Regions from separate parts of the Kitasatospora sp. NPDC058162 genome, predicted to be linked through region 1. Evidence: riboswitches for the same ligand, from Rfam matches in the RefSeq annotation. Region 1 holds a riboswitch; the other holds the start of a gene.
The links. Region 1 has a riboswitch for S-adenosylmethionine ahead of ACFVXG_RS00595 (IclR family transcriptional regulator). Riboswitches for the same ligand answer to the same signal wherever they lie in the genome.
Positions count from the first base shown of each region.

Region 2: another riboswitch for S-adenosylmethionine. It lies ahead of thrC (threonine synthase); the one in region 1 lies ahead of ACFVXG_RS00595 (IclR family transcriptional regulator).

Region 1 covers NZ_JBHVUS010000001.1:149,615-156,659, reverse strand. The annotation lists gene ACFVXG_RS00610 (M1 family metallopeptidase) at 1-162, opposite strand, end outside; gene ACFVXG_RS00605 (hydroxymethylcytosylglucuronate/cytosylglucuronate synthase) at 337-1,635, opposite strand; gene ACFVXG_RS00600 (hypothetical protein) at 1,838-2,095, opposite strand; SAM riboswitch class I at 2,270-2,412, shown strand; gene ACFVXG_RS00595 (IclR family transcriptional regulator) at 2,613-3,326, shown strand; gene ACFVXG_RS00590 (neuraminidase (sialidase)) at 3,428-5,062, opposite strand; gene ACFVXG_RS00585 (HSP90 family protein) at 5,383-7,045, shown strand, end outside.
Region 2 covers NZ_JBHVUS010000003.1:508,956-516,000, forward strand. The annotation lists gene groL (chaperonin GroEL) at 1-185, opposite strand, end outside; gene ACFVXG_RS08790 (cold-shock protein) at 519-722, opposite strand; gene ACFVXG_RS08795 (ubiquitin-like small modifier protein 1) at 1,276-1,554, opposite strand; gene thrC (threonine synthase) at 1,580-2,887, opposite strand; SAM riboswitch class I at 2,904-3,039, opposite strand; gene ACFVXG_RS08805 (glucosyl-3-phosphoglycerate synthase) at 3,183-4,193, shown strand; gene ACFVXG_RS08810 (trehalose-6-phosphate synthase) at 4,232-5,698, shown strand; gene otsB (trehalose-phosphatase) at 5,685-6,524, opposite strand; gene ACFVXG_RS08820 (DUF3263 domain-containing protein) at 6,674-6,901, opposite strand; gene ACFVXG_RS08825 (cupin domain-containing protein) at 7,024-7,045, shown strand, end outside.

The sequences.
Region 1 (7,045 bases):
GTGGCCGTGCCAGTGCGCACCGGTGGCGTCGCTGCTCAGCCCGACGGCGTAGACCGGGGTGCCGGGGGTGCGCGTCGGGTCGGCGGGGGCGCGGCCGGGCGGGGAGGCGGCCACCGACAGGAGGACGGCGAGGACGGCGAACAGGGGGAGGAGGCGTCGCACGCCGTGGACTCCTGTCGGTGGAGGGGGGCGGAGGGGCCGGGTGCAGGGGCGGGGTGCCCTGAGAACGGCCCCGACCACCCCGGGGACACGAGCACCTCCGCCGTCGGGGTGACCGCGCAGACCTCCCGCCGACGGCACGGGGAGCGAGGGCTCGGGGAGCGGCGCGGGGACTCGTCAGCGGACGGGCAGGGCGGCTCCCGAGGTTTCGACCAGGAGCTGGAGCAGGGCGTCGGCGACCTGGGCGGCACCCGCCGTGCCGACCGCGTTCGTCAACGCCGTCCAGTCGGGGACGTGATGGCCGGGGACGTGATGGCCGGGGGCATGACGCCCGGGGGCAGTCAGGTCGGCCCCGGGCGCGTCGGCCAGCCTCTCGGTCAGCCCGTCGGCCAGCTGTTTGAGCTTCTCGACCAGGCCCTCCCGTACGGCCGTCGCCGTCCGGTGGCGGCCGAGGTCGGCGGCGCGGGCGATGCCGCCGTAGATCAGGTCGAGTGCCTTGCCCTCACCGTGGACGCGCAGGGCCAGCGCCTCCTCCTCGTCGAACACCTCCCGGGGCCAGCGGAGGCGGACGTCGGCGCCGAGCGCCTGGCTGTGGAAGCGGCCGCTGAAGATCTGGCTGAGGTTCTGCGGCGGCAGGCAGAGCGTGGGGGTGCCGAGTCGCCCGGCCTCCAGGAGGGTGGTCAGCCCGGGGGAGGTGAGCAGCACGTCGCACTCGGCGAGGCGGCGCAGGAACTCCTTGTGGGGGAGGGCGCCGACGGCGGTGATGGGCGGATGGGCGCAGGAGTCCACCAGCTGGGCGGCCAGCCAGGCGGGCAGGTTGCCCGCGATGTGCACCTCGGTGACCCCGCTCGCGGTGAGCGCCTCCAGCGCGGCGGGCAGGACGAGTTGCGGATAGCTCGCCCAGTCCGTGAGGTGGGGCCCGCGCAGTCCGCCGAGGTTGAGCAGCGCGCGCCGGGGGTGGGGCGTGGGGGTGCTGCTGCGGACGACGCCGCCGTCGTCGATCACGGCGTCCACCCAGCGGAGCTGACGTGCGTCGGCCAGCACTCGGGCGCCCTCCGGCGGCAGCTCCACGCACCGCTGGGCGCAGTACACCTCGGCGTCCAGCGGGAGGTCGGGCCGGTCGCCGTCCGTCCAGAGGAACGGCAGGCTGTCCACGAACACCACCGGCACCCCGCAGGCCCGCAGCGCGTTCGCCAGCGCGCCGTCCAGCACCACGAGCGCCGCCCGCACCCGCTGCGCCTGGACGATCCGGCTCAACTCCCGGTTCGACCGCTCCTCCGGCAGGTCGAACCAGCGCTTCACCGGCTGCTCGGCGAGCACCGGTCTGCCCAGCCCGGAGGCCAGTCCGATGAATCTCAGCCGTTCGCCGCCGCGGGCCCGGAGCGCGGACAGGACCGCGCTCAACTTCCCCGAACTGCCCCAGCCGAACTCCACCCCGGCCACGGCCACCGTGCTGCTCTCCGCGTTCGCCTTCATCGCTGCCAACTCCCCCGCCCGTACCGGATTTCCTGTCGCTCCGCATTCGTACCAGCCGGGTGAGGAAGGGTCGGTTCGACTACCTACGGAAAAGTGAAACCTAACCACCCCACCAGGTGAAGTTCCCGTTCAGCGTATTGACGAAGGAGGGTCAAGCGGCGCAGTCGGCAGCCCGCCGCTCCCCACCGGGGGAGGGTGTCGGCTACCGCCCGGGGGTGGCGTCCTCGATGGCCGCGAGCAGGCGGGTGTGAACGGCGGTGGCGGCCGCGCGGGTGGCCGGGTCGGGGTCCTTCAGCTGCGGGGTGATCAGCTCGGCGGCCGCGGCGAGGACCGGTACGGGCACGGTCGCCTCGCGCAGGTGGAGGAGTTGGGAGGCGGCTCGCTCACCGGGCGTGGCCTGGGTGCGGGCATCGGGGATGAGGGCGGTGAGGCCCCGGGGAATCGGCTGAGTGCTGGTCACCCGCCCCATTCTTCCGCGCCCCGCCCGACCGTGGTGACCGGGAACCGGTAGGGGCCGGCGGAGAGGGTCGGGGGCGCCCTGACCGTGGGCGGAGGGCCCGTCGCAGCGGCCCCGGGCGTGGGGATCGGGAAAAGGTTTGGCGGGGTGCCCGGGAAATCTTGTATGGTTCTTCGCGAATCATCCAGAGGGGTGGAGGGACCGGCCCTACGAAGCCCCGGCAACTCCCCGTTCGACCCGGCGTCCGAAGTACGCGCCGTGCCGTTCGGGGTCAGTGCCAACTCCGGCCTGTCGCCAACGTGGCGCGGGGAAGATGAGGAGACACGGTGCTCTCTGTGCTGTCCTTCGCCCGGGCGCTTCCCGCCCCGGCCCTTTCGCGTACCCGTCTCGTGCTCGGCGCAGGCAATCTGCTGTTCCCGCAGGCCTGTCCCCGCTGACCACCCCGCTCCCACCCCCACCGGAGCGCCCGTGAGCCGAACCCACCCGTCGCTCACGGGATCTGAGACTGGAGTACCCGTCCATGGAGAACACGAGCGGCGTCGGCGTGCTCGACAAGATCACCTCGATCCTCGGCACCCTGGAGGCCGGCCCGGCCACCTTGGCCGGGCTGGTCGACGCCACCGGCCTGGCCCGGCCGACCGCCCACCGGATCGCCGTCGCACTGGAACACCACCGGCTGCTCGGCCGGGACCTCCAGGGCCGGTTCGTCCTCGGCCCGCGGCTCGCCGAGCTCTCGTCCGCCGCCGGTGAGGACCGCCTGCTGGCCGCCGCCGGTACGGTCTTGACCCACCTGCGCGACGTCACCGGCGAGACCGCCCAGCTGTACCGGCGGCAGGGCGAGGTCCGGATCTGCGTCGCGGCCGCCGAGCGGCTGTTCGGCTTGCGGGACACCGTTCCGGTCGGCCTGGCCCTGCCGATGAAGGTCGGCTCGGCCGCCCAGGTCCTGCTGGCCTGGGAGGAGCCCGAGCGGCTGCACCGCGGGCTCCAGGGCGCCCGGTTCACCGCCACCGCGCTCAGCGGTGTGCGGCGCCGGGGGTGGGCCCAGTCGATCGGCGAACGCGAGCCCGGCGTCGCCTCCGTCTCCGCGCCCGTGCGCGGCCCGTCCGGGCGGGTGGTGGCGGCGGTCGCGGTCTCGGGGCCGATCGAACGGCTCACCCGGCACCCCGGTGCCCGCCTCTCGCAGGCCGTCATCGAGGCGGCCGGCCACCTCACCGAGGCGCTGCGCATGCCCTGACGGACGAACTGCGCACTCAAGAGCGATGTGCGGGCCCTGGCCGAGCCGCTGACCAGGGCCCGGGCGGCCACCGGCACCTCCGTGCCGGTGGCCGGACCGGCTCAGCGCCGCAGGTGCTGGACGGCGCGCGGGCCGGCGGCGGGCGCCCCGGTGCGCGCCGCCTGGTCGGTCGGCGCGCCCGCGGCCGGGCTGCGCAGGGTGTCGGGCCGGAAGCGGCCGCTGTAGACGTCGGTGGAGTTCAGCGGGTCGGCGCCGGCGGTCACCAGCACCGGGCGGATCCGGTGGCCGTCGGTGATCAGGGCCTCGTAGTCGCCGAGGAAGTGTCCCCCGGCGAAGGGCGCCTTGAGCCAGTCGAAGACCGGCGAGATCTGCCGCTCGACCGGGCTGTTCTCGCCGCCGCGCGGGAAGCTGAGCAGCCAGGCGGCGGTGGGCAGCGTGGTGGTGTCGCCCGGGGTGAGGTAGCGCAGGTCGTAGTAGCTGACGGCGACGGTGCCGTCGGCCGTCACGGTGATGGACGGGGTGAAGGCCGGCGCGCCCGGGGCCTGGTTGATCCGGGTGGGGGCGCTCCAGGTCCGGCCGCCGTCCGTGGAGTGCACCAGCTGGATCGCGTCGTACCGGCCGCCGGTGGACTCCGAGCCCTCGTAGGCGAGGTAGAGCTCGCCGGTCTGCGGGTCGATGGCCACGCTGGGCAGGCCGGCGCCGGCCCGGAGGGACTTGGTGGCGTCGGTGGGCGCGTTCGGGTGGACCTCGGGGACGGAGGTGTCGGCGGCGACCCGGACCGGCTGGCTCCAGGTGCGGCCCTGGTCGGTGGAGCTGACCATGCCGAAGTGCACATCGCTGACCGTGGTGGCGGTCGCGTCGGTGAAGGTGATCCAGTCGAAGAAGTCGTACAGCGTGTCGGTGCGGGGGTCGACCACGATCTGGTTGCCGATGGTCTGGGTGTTCGGCGTCGTGGCGGTGATCACGAAGGGCTTCGCCGGGGACCAGGTGCGGCCGTGGTCGCGGGTGACGGAGAGGTAGCCCGGCCCGTCGAAGACCGGCGTCGGGCCGGCGGCCTGGTCCACCCGGTCCCAGACCTGGTAGGCCGTGCCCGGGTGGACCGGGTCGGCGGTGACGGCGTTCTTGTCGTCGGTGATCGCCGGGTCGTTGTCGCCGATCAGCTCGGTGACGTGCTGCCAGCTGCGCCCGCCGTCGGTCGAGGTGGCGGCGGCCACCGCGCTGCGGGGCGTGGTGGCGTCGAAGACCAGGGCGCTGGCGTAGGCGGTGCCGTCGGGGCCGAAGCTCACCCAGCCGTCGGAGGCCCGCTGGTAGGCCAGCCCGCCCGGGGCGCAGTGGGTGAACGGCAGGGCGGTCTGGGTGAAGTGCACGCCGTCCGTGGTGTAGCTGGAGCTCAGGCCGCGGGCGCCGCCGTTGGACCAGCGGTCCTGCTGGTAGATGGTGATGGTGTTCGCCGGTGCGAGCGGGTTGGCGGCGGCGTACGGTTCGTCCTCCGCGGACGGGTAGTTGGTGCCGTCGCCGTCCGCGGAGAGGTCGCAGGCGGCGTACGGGTCGCCGGGCGAGATCACGGCGAGCGGGGCGTCGGGCGTGCCCGCGCCGGTCGCGGTCGTGTCGGTCGGGTTCGCGCCGCTCGCGGTCGTGCCGGGCGTGGCCGCGCCGGCCGGGGTGCCGCCCGCGACGGCGGCGAGGAGGAGCGCCGCGGTCGCGGTGGCGAGCGACGCTCTGGTGCGGAACTGCATGGAGACCCCCATGGTCGTCAGCGGGAGGTGCCTGGTGTGCTGGATGGTGGTGCTGTGCTGTCCCGGTGCCGAACGGGAGTTGACGTTCGGTCGGCCGCGCGAGTCTAGCCAGCCCCAGGGGGCGCGCCAACCATCCGCGCGCGCTCCTTACCCAGTCCGTACCATCCCTCGCCCTACCGGCCCTGACCTGCGGCTTTGCTCCCACGTCCCGGTTGTCCCCCGGGCGATCGACCGTCCGGGCGCCCATCGCCCGGATATTCGGTTTGCCCTGTCGTACCCCCGTTCTAGGGTGCTCCCGACACGACCTGAGAGAGAGTCCGTTGAGCCAAACCTTTCGCGTCGACCTGCGCGGGATCGTCGACCTCCTGAGCCACCACCTCTACACCAGCCCGCAGGTGTACGTCCGCGAGCTGCTGCAGAACGCCGTGGACGCGATCACGGCCCGGCACCCGGGCGACGCCGCCGCGGCGTCGCGGGAGGCCCGGATCGCGATCGCCTCCAGCGACACCACCGGCGACGGCTCACTGAGCATCAGCGACAACGGCATCGGCCTCGCCGAGGCGCAGGTGCACGAGTTGCTGGCGACGATCGGGCGCAGCTCGAAGCGCGACGACCTGGGTTTCGCCCGGCACGAGTTCATGGGCCAGTTCGGCATCGGCCTGCTGTCCTGCTTCATGGTCTCCGACGCCATCGAGGTCACCACCCGCCGGGCCGGCGAGCCCACGGTGCGGTGGCACGGCTTCTCGGACGGCGCCTACTCCGTCGAGCTCGCGCCCGCCGACGGACAGCGCGAGGAGACCGGGACCACGGTCACCCTGCGCCCCCGCCCCGGCTGCGAGCACCTGCTCACCCGCCGGGCCGTGACCGAACTGGTCAGCCACTACGGAGCCCGGCTGCCGCACCCGGTCACGGTGGACGGCACCCCGGTCACCGGCGGCCCCGCGCCCTGGGACCGCCCCGAGGGCGAGGGCGAACCGGCCCGCCGCGCCCGCCTGGAGGCGTACTGCGAGGAGGTCTTCGGCTTCGCGCCCTTCGACGTGATCGACGTGGCCACCGCCGAGGCGGGCCTGCGCGGGGTGGCCTTCGTCCTGCCGATGCCGGCCAACCCGGCCGTCCCGGCCGCGCACCGGGTGTACCTCAAGCAGATGCTGCTCGCCGAGGGCGCCGAACGCCTGCTGCCGGAGTGGGCCTTCTTCGTGCGCTGCGTCGTCGACACCTCGGAGCTGCGGCCCACCGCCAGCCGCGAGGCGCTCTACGAGGACTCCCTGCTGGAAGCGACCCGGGACGCCTTGGGCGACCAACTGCGCGGTTGGCTGGTGCGGTTGAGCCGTCAGGAGCCCGCCCGGCTGCGCTCCTTCCTGCGCGTCCACCACCTGGGCGTCAAGGCGCTCGCCCTGCACGACGACGACATGCTGCGCCTGGTCGCCGAGTTCTGGCCGATGGAGACCAACGTCGGCCCGCTGACCCTCGCCGAGTTCGCCGACCGCTACGGCCTGCTGCGCTTCACCCCGCTGCTGGACGAGTTCCGGCAGCTGGCGCCGGTGGCCGCCGCGCAGGGCTTGGCGGTCGTCAACGCCGGCTACGTGTACGACGCCGAACTGATCGACCGGCTCGCGACGGTGGACCGCGCCCTGGAGGTCGAGCAGCTCCGCGCCGCCGACCTCACCACCCACCTCCAGCGCCTCGACGCGGCCGAGGAACAGGCGATCGCCCCGTTCCTGGCCGTGGCCGACCGGGTGCTCGACCGGCTCGGCTGCGACCTGCTGGTCCGCTCCTTCGAACCGTCCGGACTGCCCTCGCTCTACCTCCTGGACGAGGACACCGCCTTCCACCTGGACGTCCAGGGCGCCCGGGAGCAGGTGGACGAGACCTGGGCGGCGATCCTCGGCAGCTTCCAGGCCGACACCCCGCCCCGGCCCCGGCTGGTGCTCAACCACCGCAACCCGCTCGCCCGCCAGGTCCTCGCGCTGGCCGACCCGGAAC
Region 2 (7,045 bases), on a different contig from region 1:
TCGAGCTCGATCTCCTTGGCGATGGAGACACCGTCGTTGGTGATCGTGGGGGCGCCCCACTTCTTCTCCAGCACGACGTTGCGGCCCTTGGGGCCGAGCGTGACCTTCACTGCGTCGGCGAGCTGGTTCATGCCACGCTCAAGGCCGCGGCGAGCTTCCTCATCAAAGGCGATGATCTTGGCCATCAGAAGTGGTCCTCCGGGACACGGTCGACTGCTCGGACCAAGGGGTGCCCGCGACGGACGGCCCTGGTGTGCGGAGGTCCATTCCCCTGCCGCTCCCGGGGGCCTCACCGACCCGGTCCGCTGTCACTCTCACACTGTGAGTGCTAACGCCAATGATTAGCACTCCGGGTGGTCGAGTGCAAGCCCAATAGCCAACCCGCGAGCCGCCGTCCGCCCCCGCCCGGCCCGCCCCGGGAACGCCGACGGGCCCGTACGACGCGTGTCGTACGGGCCCGTCGAGAAGCGAGTGGTCACCAGCCGTGGGCCGCGCCGAGCTCCTGGGTTCGGAAGGGGTCAGACCGCCGCGCGGACCATGTCCGCCTGCGGGCCCTTCTGTCCCTGGGAGATCTCGAACTCGACCCGCTGGCCCTCCTCGAGGGTGCGGTAGCCGTCCATCTGGATCGCGCTGTAGTGGACGAAGACGTCCGCACCACCGTCGACCGCGATGAAGCCGTAGCCCTTCTCCGCGTTGAACCACTTGACGGTGCCCTGAGCCATTCCGAACTCCCCTAGTGCTGTGCTGGCCCTTCACGGTCCCGCAGGTCGCGGGCCCGGGTCTGGTTTTGAAGGCCGGCCCGGGGAACCCCCCCTGAGCGCAGCCGTGCACGCCGCAATCCGCCGCAACGGGGGCGCCGGACGGCTTCCGTGAGCGGTTGATTACGTCGACCGCCGCTGAATGTATCCGGACCGACGCCCTCTGCAACAGGGTCAACCGCCGGGAATTCCATAGGCCCGTCAAGAGACAAGAGCGAACAAACCGGAAGAAACTCGGCATTCCGCGCGGGGCATAGCGGACGAATTACCCAAATGCCCGCAGGAATTCTGACATCTGCCTGACATGTTTCACGGCCCCGGCCCGCAACCGGTCCCAGCAGCCGGACGACCTCCGGTGAAGCACCCCGTGCGCCGGAAGGGGAACCCTGTTCCCAGCAGAGCCACACTCTACTCCGACTTGACCGGGAAATATTCCCGCCGAAATGCAAGCGGCCGCCCGCACGTACGGAATTCCAGTCTCCGTACGTGCGGGCGGCCGGGAAGCGGACCGGACGGTTCAGCAGCCGCCGGCCACCGCCGGAATGATCGAAACGCCGGCGCCGTCCTTGATCTCGGTCTCCAGGCCCTCGGCGAACCGCACGTCGTCGTCGTTCACGTACACGTTGACGAAGCGGCGCAGCTTGCCGGTGTCGTCCAGGATGCGGGCCGCGATGCCGGCGTGGTTCTGCTCCAGGTCGGCGATCACCTCGGCCAGGGTGGCCCCCTCGGCGGTCACCTCGGCCGCGCCGCCGGTGTAGGTGCGCAGGATGGTGGGGATGCGGACGTTGGCGCTCATGGCTCTCCTAGCGGGGGTGGGTGGTTCAGGCGGACGCGAGGCCGGCGGCGTGGAAGGAGTCCAGCGTCGGGCGGATGACGGCGGTCATGCCCGCCTCGGAGACGGCGTCCAGCGTCTTGAGGCCGTCCCCGGTGTTGATCGCGACGGTCTCCTTGGACGGGTCCAGCTGACCGGTCTCGACCAGCTTCTTCAGCACGCCGACGGTCACCCCGCCCGCGGTCTCCGCGAAGATCCCCTCGGTCCGGGCCAGCAGCCGGATCGCCGCCACGACCTCCGCGTCCGTCACGTCCTCCACCGCGCCGCCCGTCCGGCGGGCGATGTCCAGCACGTACGGGCCGTCCGCCGGGTTGCCGATCGCCAGCGACTTGGCGATGGTGTCCGGCTTGACCGGCTTGATCACGTCACGGCCGGCCTTGAACGCCGCCGACACCGGCGAGCAGCCCTCCGCCTGGGCGCCGAAGATCCGGTACGGCCGGTCCTCCACCAGACCCAGCTTGATCAGCTCCTGCAGCCCCTTGTCGATCTTCGTCAGCTGCGAGCCCGAGGCGATCGGAATGACGATCTGCTCCGGCAGCCGCCAGCCGAGCTGCTCGCAGATCTCGTACGCCAGCGTCTTGGAGCCCTCGCCGTAGTACGGCCGCAGGTTGACGTTGACGAAGCCCCAGCCCTCGCCGGCCGGGTCCCCGATCAGCTCCGAGCAGAACCGGTTCACGTCGTCGTAGTTGCCCTCGATGCCGACCAGCTCGCCGCCGTACACCCCGGCCATCACGACCTTGCCCTGCTCCAGGTCGTGCGGGATGAACACGCAGGAGCGGAACCCGGCCCGGGCCGCCGCCGCACCCACCGCACCGGCCAGGTTGCCGGTCGAGGAGCAGGACAACGTGGTGTACCCGAACGCCCGGGCCGCCTCGATCGCGCAGGCCACCACCCGGTCCTTGAACGAGTGCGTCGGGTTGCCCGAGTCGTCCTTGACGTGCAGCTGCGCGGTGAACCCGAGCTCACGGCCCAGGTTGTCCGCCTTCACCAGCGGGGTCCACCCGGGGTTGAGGTTCGGCTTGGACGCGACGTCGGTCGGCACCGGCAGCAGCGGCGCGTACCGCCAGATGGACGCCGGACCGGACTCGATCCGCTTGCGCAGCTCCTCGGCGCGCTCGCTGCCGAACTCGTAGGCGATCTCCAGCGGCCCGAAGCACTCCAGGCAGGCGAAGCTGGGGCCGAGCGGGAAGCGGGTTCCGCACTCCCGACAGGACAGGGCGGCGGCGGGGCCGAGGTCGACCGTTGGGGGTACCCCCGGCCGAAGGCTGGGGGAGGGTGCGGCGGTGTCGATAGCCATGATGGCGAGGCCTCTCTCCTCATCTTCCCCGCGGCGCGGTCGCGCCACAGGCCGGAATTGGCACCTGTCCCGCCGGGGCCTGTCGACGACAGCCGCGCGAGAAGGTTGCCGGGACGTCAACGGGCCGTTCCCTCAGTCCCTCTGGATGAGCATGTGAAGTTATGGTTCAGCGGCGACCCCGGCGTGCAAAGGTCCGACCGCTGTACGAAGACTGTATCCGAAGGCGTCCACCCCGAAAGGGACCGTCCGCCAAGCGAGATGGCCCGTTCCACCGATCCCGCCGAGGAGAGTCACCGTGCCCGCCGAACCGACCCCCGCACTTCTCCCGCAGGCGGCGTCCTGGCTCCGCCGCCGCTCGTGGAGCGCGGCCGAACGGCCGGTCGACGCCCTCCTCGCCGCCAAGCGGCGCACCCACCAGACGGTCAGCGTGGTCCTCCCCGCCCTCGACGAGGAGGCCACCGTCGGCGACATCGTCCGCACCGTCCGGCGCGAGCTCATGGACCGGATCCCGCTCGTCGACGAACTCGTCGTGGTCGACTCCGGCTCCACCGACGCCACCGCCGCCGTCGCCGCCGAGGCCGGCGCCCGGGTGGAACACCGCGACCGGATCCTCCCCCGGCTGCCCGCCGTCCCCGGCAAGGGCGAGGTGCTCTGGCGCTCCCTGCTGGTCACCCACGGCGACATCGTCTGCTTCGTCGACGCCGACCTGCGCGAGTTCGACCCGGCCTTCGTCTCCGGCATCGTCGGCCCGCTGCTCACCGAACCCGACATCCACCTGGTCAAGGCCATGTACGACCGCCCCCTGGAGACGGAGAGCGGCGCGATCGTCCCGGCCGGCGGCGGCCGGGTCACCGAACTCGTCGCCCGCCCCCTGCTCAACCTCCACTGGCCGGAACTCGCCGGCTTCGTCCAGCCCCTCGGCGGCGAGTACGCGGCCCGCCGCTCACTGCTCGAACGGCTGCCCTTCCCCACCGGCTACGGCGTCGAACTCGGCCTGCTCGTCGACGCCCTCGAACAGGTCGGCCTGGACGCCCTGGCCCAGGTCGACGTCGGCGTCCGGCACCACCGCCACCAGGACGGCCAAGCCCTCGGCCGGATGGCCGCCACCATCTACCGCACCGCCCTCGAACGCCTCGACCGCACCCACCGCCTCAAGGCCTCCGCCGACCTCGTCCACCCCCACCTCACCCAGTTCACCCGCACCCCGGCCGGCGGAACCCCCATCTTCACCGCCCACACCCACCCCGTGACGGCCCTGGAACGCCCCCCGATGCACACCGTCCCCGAATACTCCACCCGTCATTGACGGGTTTGCCGCCCCGACCCCCCGGCAACATCCCAACCATGGGCGATCTCACGACCGAACGTTCGAGTGCGACCGGAACCGCCCCCGTCCTGGTGGCCTCCAACCGGGGACCGGTGTCCTTCAGCACCGCCGACGACGGCACGCTGACCCTGCGCCGCGGCGGCGGAGGCCTGGTCTCCGGCCTGTCCGCGATCGACGACCCCACCGCCGTCTGGGTCTGCGCCGCACTGGGCGACGCCGACCGCAGAGCCGCCCGGGAAGCCCCCGACGGCCGCCTCGACCTCGCCGGGCACGAGGTCGGCGGCCAGGCCGTACGGATGCTCGACATCGACCCGGAGACCTTCGCCCGCGCCTACAACGGCGTCGCCAACTCCACCCTCTGGTTCATCCACCACCTGCTCTACGCGACCCCCACCGCGCCCTCCTTCGACGCCGACTTCCGCACCGAATGGGCCGCCTACCAGGCCTACAACGCCGCCTTCTCGGCCGCCCTGGCCGCCGAAGCCGCCCCGGAAGCCGCCGTCCTGGTCCAGGACTACCACCTGTCCCTCACCCCGGCCCTGCTCCGCGCGGCCCGCCCCGACCTACGGATCGGCCACTTCTCCCACACCCCGTGGGCCCCGCCCGAGTACTACCGGCTGCTCCCCGACGACGTCGCCCGGGCCGTCCTGACCGGCATCCTCGGCGCCGACCGGGCCGGCTTCCTCACCGAACGCTGGGCCCGCGCCTTCGCCGCCTGCTGCGAAGACCTCCTCGGCGCCACCTTCGACCCCGAGAACCTCACCGTCACCCTCAACGGCCGCACCACCCACCTCGGCGTCCACGCCCTCGGGGCCGACGCCGACTTCCTGCGCGAACGCGCCCACCGCCCCGACGTCGACGAACGCCTCGCCGCCCTCAGGACCGCCGTCGGCGACCGCCGCACCATCGTCCGGGTCGACCGCACCGAGCTGAGCAAGAACATCGTCCGCGGCCTCCAGGCCTACCGGCACCTGCTCCGCACCCGCCCCGAGTGGCACGACCGGGTGGTCCACATCGCCTTCGCCTACCCGTCCCGCACCGACCTCGCCGAATACCGCGCCTACACCGCCGCCGTACAGGACCTCGCAGCCGCCATCAACGCCGAATTCGCCACCCCCACCTGGCAGCCCCTGATCCTGCACGTCAACGACGACTTCCCGCGCAGCCTCGCCGCCTACCGCCTCGCCGACGTGGCCCTCGTCAACCCGATCCGGGACGGCATGAACCTGGTCGCCAAGGAGGTCCCGGTGGTCTCCGACCACGGCTGCGCCCTCGTCCTCTCCCGCGAGGCCGGCGCCCACACCGAACTCGGCGACGACGCCCTCACCGTCAACCCGTACGACGTCATCGCCACCGCCGAAGCCCTGCACACCGGCCTCACCATGAGCCCCGGGGAACGCGCCGACCGCACCAAGCGCCTCGCCGCCGCGGCCACCGCCCTCCCCCCGCAGCAGTGGTTCCTCGACCAGCTCAACGCCCTGTAAGGACCTCCCCCAGATCCCCCAACAGCTCCACCACACCCTCGGGCCCGTCGACCACCAGATCCGCCCGCTCGGCCAGCTCCCGCACCGGCGCGTCCCCCACCGCGCCGCTGCACACGAGCACGCCCGCGAGCCCCTCGCCCCGCAGCTTCTCGACCGCCGCGAAGGCCGCGACGTCCCCCAGGTCGTCCCCCGCGTACAGCACGGCCCGCGCCCCGCGCTCCCGCAGGAACCCCGTCAGCGCCGCCCCCTTGTCCACCCCCGGCGGCCGCAGCTCCAGCACCAGCCTCCCGGGCTCCACCACCAGCCCGTGCTCCGCCGCCAACTCCCCCACCGGCCCGCGCAACAGCTCCAACACCCGATCCGGCTCCGCCGTCCGCCGGGTGTGCACGGCCACCGAGCGCCCCTTGTCCTCCACCCACGTCCCCCCGGGCGCCCCCACCCGCTCCAACACCCCCGGCAACGCCCCCCGCACCGCGGCCACCCCCGGATGCACCTCGGGCGCCGAGACCTCACCCCCCTCCCACCGCTCAGCCCCGTAATGCCCGAGCACCACCACCCCGGGAAGCCCCGCCAACCCCCCGTACTCGACCGCCAAAGCCGCCGGCCGCCCAGTGATCACCACCACGGCCCCCACCCTCCCCGTCAGCACCCCCAAGGCACCCCGCACCCCCGGATGCGCCCGGGCCTGCGAAGGATCCGCAACGATCGGCGCCAACGTCCCGTCGAAGTCCAGAGCGACCACAGCATCCCCAGGCGCCGCAAGGATCCCCCGAAGCCCATCCCGCCCAGCCCCGGTCACCGGCACCCACTTCTCGTCAAATCCCATGCCGTGCCCATACCCCCAAACCCCGCACCAACCCACCCACAGCAACCACCCCCCACCCCCACCCCCCACCAAGGCGAGAGGGACGCGCCCCCGGCCTCACCCACCCTCCCGAGAGCCCACCCCCACACCCAAGCCCCGCGCAGCGGCTCTCACCGAGCCCCCCGCCGCCCCTCCCGCACCCGCCGCAACCGATTCACCAACACCGGCGCGAACGCCAGCGCCTCCTCCCGGTCCAACAACCCGTTCAGCACCTGGTAGTACCGCGTAGAGGAGAGCCCCAACTCCTCCCGGATCGCCCGCTCCTTGGCCCCCGCTGTCCGCCACTGCCGCCCCTCCAGCGCCAGCACCGCCCGGTCCCGCTCACTCAGCTCGCCCAGCTCGCCCACCGCACACCACCTCCGCACATCCCCCCACGGACCTACGAAGTGTCATTCTCGGACGTACCCCCGACACACTCTGCCCCCCACCCCGGTGCCCCCGCCCGACTAGCGTCACCCCCATGACCACGCCGAGCTTCGCCG